DNA from 3 places in the Pseudomonas gebzensis genome. Region 1 is predicted to be linked to each of the others. Evidence: riboswitches for the same ligand, from Rfam matches in the RefSeq annotation. Region 1 holds a riboswitch; each other region holds the start of a gene.

Region 1 (2,256 bases):
GGCTGCCGACGCCCTGGATCAGCAGGCGCATGGGCTTGCCCGGAATCGCCGCAAAGCCTTTGGCGCGCAGGATGCCGAACTCGGCGACCAGGGTGCTCAGGGCATCGAGCAGCAGGCGCTCATCGGCTTCGGGCAGATCGAGCGAGATCGAGTCAAAGGCGTCGTGGTCGTGGTCATCGTGCTCGCCGTCGTCATCGTGATGCGAGTCGTGGTGGGTACGGCGGCCATCGATGTGCACCTCGGACTCGGCACCCAGCCCCAGCAGCACGTCCAACGGCAAGCGGCCGCTGCTCGCTTCGATCACTTTGACCGCCGCCGGCAGCTCTTCCTGCACCTCGGCGCGCACGCGCGCCAGGCCGGCGGCGTCGATCAGGTCGGCTTTGTTCAGCACCACCAGGTCGGCGCTGGCCAGTTGGTCGGCGAACAGTTCGTGCAGGGGCGATTCGTGGTCGAGGTTGGGGTCGAGCTTGCGCTGTGCGTCGACCTGATCGGGGAAGGCGGCAAAGGTGCCCGCTGCTACCGCCGGGCTGTCGACCACGGTAATGACGGCATCGACGGTGCAGGCGTTGCGGATTTCCGGCCACTGGAAGGCCTGCACCAATGGCTTGGGCAGGGCCAGGCCGCTGGTTTCGATGAGGATGTGGTCGAGGTCGCCACGGCGCGCGACCAGCTCACGCATCACCGGGAAGAACTCTTCCTGCACGGTGCAGCACAGGCAGCCATTGGCCAGTTCGTACACCCGGCCCTGAGCTTCTTCTTCACTGCAGCCGATGCTGCATTGCTTGAGCAGATCGCCATCGATCCCCAGCTCGCCGAACTCGTTGACGATGACCGCGATGCGCCGGCCCTGGGCGTTGTCGAGCATGTGCCGCAGCAAGGTGGTTTTGCCCGAGCCGAGGAAGCCGGTGACGATGGTAACGGGGAGCTTGGCCAGTGTTTTCATGTCTCAGTGCCCTTGGCAGAAGGCGCGGGCATGCAGGACGACCGCCCGCGACCAGAACGGCCGGACGTGCTCGCCACCGGATCACCCCGCCCGGTTGATAGTCGAATGCGTGTCGAGGCAGGTCATCTGGCTCGCACCGCAGCGTTGAACGGCGCCTGCTGCGCGTGCGCAGTGGCCATGCCGATCGGCTTCGGTACATACAGTTGCGGGGGCAGCCGCGGCTTGAACCGCGTTCCCCTCTTCGGCATGGCCAAAGGCTCGCGCGCTGCGCGCAGACGCCCTGGGGCCGTGCCTAGCCCAGGGAAATGACTCCCCAGGAACCTCAAAGCGGCAAGGCTACGCAGTGCCCTGCATGGGGTCAACCGCTGGTGGTGATTGACGGGGAAATACGCCGCATGATTTGCTTGGCGCCTCTGTAAAGCCTTGTTACTTGTTCACGCGGTGTTGAAAACGCTCTGGGGCATCTTGCCTGTGCTGTTTTCGGCCGGCCTGGCTGCGTGCCAAGACTGTGCAGAGCGTGCCAAGCGCACGTGCCTCAGGTGCCCCTGACGGGGTGAAACGGGAAACCGGTGCGTCGCGGTCTGCAACAGCAGGCCAGACAAGGCCGGTGCTGCCCCCGCAACGGTAAGCGAGCTGAGCGTCCAAGTAGCCACTGCGCCTAAGGTGTGCCCTTCAAGCGTGGGAAGGTGGACGCGTGGTACAAGGCGCCTGGCGCCTGCTCGCCAGCCCGGAGACCGGCCTGTCGCATCGATCAACCCCCGCGGTGGGCGGGCGCGGTTGCAGGCACCTGACGCATTCGCGCCCGGGCCCGCCGCGCGTGGCCTGCCGTTTTCCCAGCCGAGGATTACGTCATGCCCGTCACCAGCGCCAAACCTGCGATCACTGCCCCAACCACCCTCAGCCAGCGCCTGACCCTGGCCATCGGCGCCAGCCTGCTGGGCCTGTGCCTGGTGTACTTTGCCGGCTTCTCGCACATCGAAGCGGTGCACAACGCCGCCCATGACACACGGCACAGCGCCGCCTTCCCCTGCCATTGATCCCTCACCTCGAGTACGCCCGCATGATCACTCGCATCGCCCGTACCGCTGGGTTCAGCGGCTTACTTGCCGCGCTGTTGCTGACCTTGCTGCAAAGCCTGTGGGTCAGCCCGCTGATCCTCAAAGCCGAGACCTACGAAAACGCCGCGCCCGCCGCTCACGCTCACGCCGAGACGACCACGGCCCACCAGCACGCCGCCCAGGCGTGGGAGCCGGAAGATGGCTGGCAGCGCGTACTGTCTACCACCGGCGGCAACCTGGTGGTCGCAGTGGGCT
Region 2 (2,256 bases), on a different contig from region 1:
GGCACTGATCGCGGTCGGGGTGGTGATCATCGGCGGGCACAACCTGCTCGACCACCTGCACTTCGCCCAGGGCTCGCCCCTGCACGTGCTGTGGGCGATCCTGCATGACCGTGGCTGGCTGGACGTGTCCGAGCACATGCGCTTGCGCACCTCCTACCCGGTGCTGCCGTGGATTGGCGTGATCGCCCTGGGCTACGCACTGGGGCCGTGGTTCGCCCGCGCTGCCGATGCCAGCGTGCGTCAGCGCCGACTGCTGATCGTCGCTGTGCTGGCGCTGCTGGCCTTCATCGGCCTGCGCGTGCTCAATGGCTACGGTGAGGCGCCGTGGAGCAGCTACCCCAGCGCGCTGCAGACCTTCATGAGCCTGATGAACATCACCAAGTACCCACCGTCGCTGTTGTTCCTGTGCCTGACGCTCGGTTGCGGCCTGTTGCTGCTGCGCGGTTTCGAGCGGGCCGGCCAGGCACGCTGGATCGGTGTACTGGCAGTGATGGGCGCAGCCCCGATGTTCTTCTACCTGCTGCACCTGTATGTGCTGAAGGTCGCCTATGTGCTGTGCGTGGCGGCGTTCGGCCTCAATCACGGGCAATACTTCGGCTTCGACAGCATGGGTGCGGTGTGGCTGTGTGCGGTGCTCCTGGCCGCCGCGCTTTATCTGCCAGTGCGTGCTTTCGCCCGCCTCAAGGCACGCCGGCGCGACATTGCCTGGCTCAAATACCTGTGAAAAGGTTCCCTGGCCTGCGGGTGATGGTCTACCATGCCGCCCGCCGGTTTCCCCTCAGGAATTAATAGGGAATTCGTGGCCCGCTCGATCGCGCGGCCAAACGAAACTGCCCCCGCAACTGTAGGTGCCGAGCCTGCTCCATCGATGCCACTGGATACCTGGCGCTGGTCGAACGCTTCTGCGCAGCTGCAGATCGCTTTCGCACAGAGCCTGATCCGGGAAGGCTGGAGCCAGGCCATGACGCACCAGTCAGGAGACCTGCCGGCACACAATCACCGACCGGCGGGGTGTCCGGGACGGCCATCGGCACCCTGTTCAGGGTGGCGCCGCTTGCCTTCATGCAAGGGGTGCCGACGATGCCTGTCCGTGCGCGCGGCCCGCTGCACCACGATAGGAGATCGTCTTCATGCTTCGTTTCGCCGCCCTCATTGCAGGCTTGGGCCTGTCTGGCCTGGCCCAGGCCGCCGCCACCCACTATCCGCTGACCGTCGACAATTGCGGCAAGCCGCAGACCTTCGCCCAGGCGCCACAACGCGCCGTGACCATTGGCCAGGCCGGCACCGAAATACTCTATGCCTTGGGCCTGGGCGAGCGCCTGGCCGGCACTTCGCTGTGGTTCAACGACGTACTGCCCGAATACAAGGCGCAGAACGACAAGGTCGAGCGCTTGGCCTACAACGACCCAAGCTTCGAAGCCGTGGTCGGCAAGCGCCCGCAACTGGTCACGGCGCAGTTCGAGTGGATGGTCGGTGAGCACGGCGTGGTGGGCACACGCGAGCAGTTCCACGAGCTGAACATTCCCACCTACCTGCTGCCTTCGGACTGCGAGGGCAAGGACAACCTCACCGGTGCCGACGGCACGCGCCTCCAGCCGTTCCAGATCGACACCCTCTACAAGAGCGTCAGCCAACTGGCCGAGATCTTCGACGTGCAGGCGCGCGGTGAAGCGCTCAACGCCGACCTGCGTGGCCGGCTGCAGAAGGCCAAGGCTCGGTTGGCCGACAAAGACCTGTCCAACACCAGCGCACTGTTCTGGTTCTCCAGCGCAGACCTGGACATCGACCCCTACGTCGCAGGCCGGCAGGGCGTGGCCGACTTCATGCTGCAGACCCTCGGAGTGCGCAACGTGGTCGAGTCGCACGAGGAATGGCCTACCGTCGGTTGGGAAACCCTGGCCAAGGCCAACCCAACCTGGCTGATCATCGCGCGCATGGACCGCCGCCGCTTCCCGGCAGACGACTACCAGAAAAAACTCGAATTTCTGCGTACCGATCCGGTGGCCAAGCACCTCGACGCTGTGAAGAACGACCGCATCATCATTCTCGACGCCGACGCCATGCAGGCCGGCATCCGCCTGTTCCGTGGGCTGGAGACGCTGTCTGCTGCGTTCGCCAGCGGTAAAGCGGCGCAGTGAGCATGCGCGTACTGCCCGCCTGCGCCCTCGCCGCCCTGGCGCTGATGGCGGCCGTGCTGGCCGGGATCAGCATCGGCGAAACCGCTGTGGCGCCGCAGGTGGTGTTCCAGGTGTTGGC
Region 3 (2,256 bases), on a different contig from region 1:
TGGCCGCCACCGGCTTACCGCCGTTGGGCCAGCCGATGGCGGGGGCAATGTTGACGGTGGGGATCAAGGTCTTGTTCGGTGCTGGTAGTTTGGGTGCCGGGCCCATACCGTCAGACACCTGCAGCCGGGCAGATTCGCCGCAGGCGACCAGGCTGGTAGTCAAGGCAAGAAGCAAACCGATACGCATCTGGAACATGCACGAACCCTCCGCAAATGGGACACCGCTTCAAAATCAGAGGCCGCCGGGGAGGGTGTAGTTCAGTTGCGATGGGTGCCCTGCCAGTGCCCGGCGCCGGGATCAGGCCGGCTGCGCGGGCCATCGCGGCAGTCGGCGCTCCTACTCCGTAGGCTCGAGCAGTAGTCCAGGCTGGACTCGAGCCGCAGCAACCTGTAGGCGCGAGCTCGCTCGCGAAAAACGCCCAGGCACCGCGCTGTGTCAGGTGTTCGCGTCAATGTTGAGGTCCATCGCAAGCGAGCTCGCGCCTACAAATTGGACTCGAGCCGCAGTTCAGGCTTGAGCCGCAGCAATCTATAGGCGCGAGCTCGCTCGCGAACAGCCGACCTGGCACAGGCAGCACGGGCTGCTCTGTCAACCTCCTCTGGCGCCTGGCGCCGCCTAGAATCACTGCGCTCACCACCCACTTCATTGACGCTCCGAGTGCAACCCTCTAACCTTCGCCGTTTGTTTCAGGTGCCCCATGGACATGCTGCCAACGGGGTGAAACTGGGAAGCCGGTGGGTGCGTTGCACGCACGAATCCGGCGCTGCCCCCGCAACGGTAGGTGAGTCAGGCCTCGCGCAAGCACAACGCGCACAAGGCCGCTGGGCCAAGGCCCCGCTCACGAGCCCGGAGACCGGCCTGTCACTGCCTAACGGCATCACGGAGGGTGATGCGCGGTGCTCCGTGGCCTCGGCCATGGCTGCTGCGCGCCCCTGTGCCTGCCTGCCTTATCGACCTGTCGGCGCTCGCTTGAAGCGCCACGGCCCGCGGAGACCCCCATGAGCGAATCCCCCGAGCGCGACGAGCGCCACCTGGCGCGCATGCAGCGCAAGAAAGCGGTGATGGATGATCGCATCGCCAACTCCCCTAACGAGTGCGGCCTGTTGCTGGTACTGACCGGCAATGGCAAAGGCAAAAGCAGTTCGGCCTTTGGCATGCTCGCCCGGGCCATGGGCCACGGCATGCGCTGCGGCGTAGTGCAGTTCATCAAGGGCCGCAACAGCACCGGCGAAGAGCTGTTTTTCCGACGCTTCCCCGAGCAGGTCAGCTACCACGTGATGGGCGAGGGCTTCACCTGGGAAACCCAGGATCGTCAACGCGACATCGCCGCCGCCGAAGCCGCGTGGGCTGTCTCCAGGCAGTTGCTGCAAGACCCGACCGTGCAGTTCGTGGTGCTCGATGAACTGAACATCGCCCTCAAGCACGGCTATCTGGATCTGGACCAGGTGCTCAGCGACATCCAGGCCCGCCCGCCCATGCAGCACGTGATCGTCACCGGTCGCGGCGCCAAGCCCGAGTTGAACGAGCTGGCCGACACCGTGACCGAGATGGGTGTGCTCAAACATGCCTTCCAGGCCGGAATTCGCGCACAAAAGGGCGTTGAGCTGTGAGCGAACCGCGTCACTGCCCGGCGGTACTGATCGCGGCGCCGGCTTCTGGGCAAGGCAAGACCACCGTCACTGCCGCCTTGGCGCGGCTGCACCGCAACCTCGGCCGCACGGTGCGGGTATTCAAATGCGGCCCCGACTTTCTCGACCCGATGATTCTCGAACGCGCCAGTGGCGCGCCGGTGTATCAGCTCGACATGTGGATGATCGGCGAAGCCGAAAGCCGCCGCCTGCTCTGGCAAGCGGCCGCCGAGGCCGACCTGATCCTCATCGAGGGCGTGATGGGCCTGTTCGACGGCACGCCTTCCAGCGCCGACCTGGCCCGGCATTTCGGCGTACCGGTGCTGGCGGTGATCGACGGCACGGCCATGGCCCAGACCTTCGGCGCCCTGGCCCTGGGCCTGGCGCACTACCAACCCGACCTGCCGTTCGCCGGCGTGCTGGCCAACCGGGTGGGCAGCCTGCGTCATGCACAGCTGCTCGAAGGCAGCCTGACGCAAGGGCTGCGCTGGTACGGCGGCCTGTCGCGCGAGCGCGGCATCGAGCTGCCCAGCCGCCACCTGGGTCTGGTGCAGGCCAGCGAGCTGAATGACCTCGACCTGCGCCTGGACGCCGCCGCCCAAGCGCTGGGCGACAGCTGCGACGCTG

Evidence for each region. Region 1 has a riboswitch for cobalamin ahead of cobW (cobalamin biosynthesis protein CobW). Riboswitches for the same ligand answer to the same signal wherever they lie in the genome.
Region 2: linked by a shared signal. The riboswitch ahead of SJI00_RS21445 (ABC transporter substrate-binding protein) and the one ahead of cobW (cobalamin biosynthesis protein CobW) in region 1 are both predicted to bind cobalamin.
Region 3: linked by a shared signal. The riboswitch ahead of cobO (cob(I)yrinic acid a,c-diamide adenosyltransferase) and the one ahead of cobW (cobalamin biosynthesis protein CobW) in region 1 are both predicted to bind cobalamin.

Annotation. Positions count from the first base shown of each region.
Region 1 is NZ_JAXQNS010000006.1:67,607-69,862, forward strand. Features, by position in the region: gene cobW (cobalamin biosynthesis protein CobW) at 1-943, opposite strand, end outside; cobalamin riboswitch at 1,043-1,225, opposite strand; cobalamin riboswitch at 1,464-1,700, shown strand; gene SJI00_RS12985 (CbtB domain-containing protein) at 1,795-1,980, shown strand; gene SJI00_RS12990 (CbtA family protein) at 2,004-2,256, shown strand, end outside.
Region 2 is NZ_JAXQNS010000014.1:2,750-5,005, reverse strand. Features, by position in the region: gene SJI00_RS21450 (acetyltransferase domain-containing protein) at 1-724, shown strand, start outside; cobalamin riboswitch at 752-1,004, shown strand; gene SJI00_RS21445 (ABC transporter substrate-binding protein) at 1,131-2,138, shown strand; gene SJI00_RS21440 (FecCD family ABC transporter permease) at 2,141-2,256, shown strand, end outside.
Region 3 is NZ_JAXQNS010000002.1:102,808-105,063, forward strand. Features, by position in the region: gene SJI00_RS04540 (PQQ-dependent sugar dehydrogenase) at 1-187, opposite strand, end outside; cobalamin riboswitch at 673-877, shown strand; gene cobO (cob(I)yrinic acid a,c-diamide adenosyltransferase) at 1,000-1,611, shown strand; gene SJI00_RS04550 (cobyrinic acid a,c-diamide synthase CobB) at 1,608-2,256, shown strand, end outside.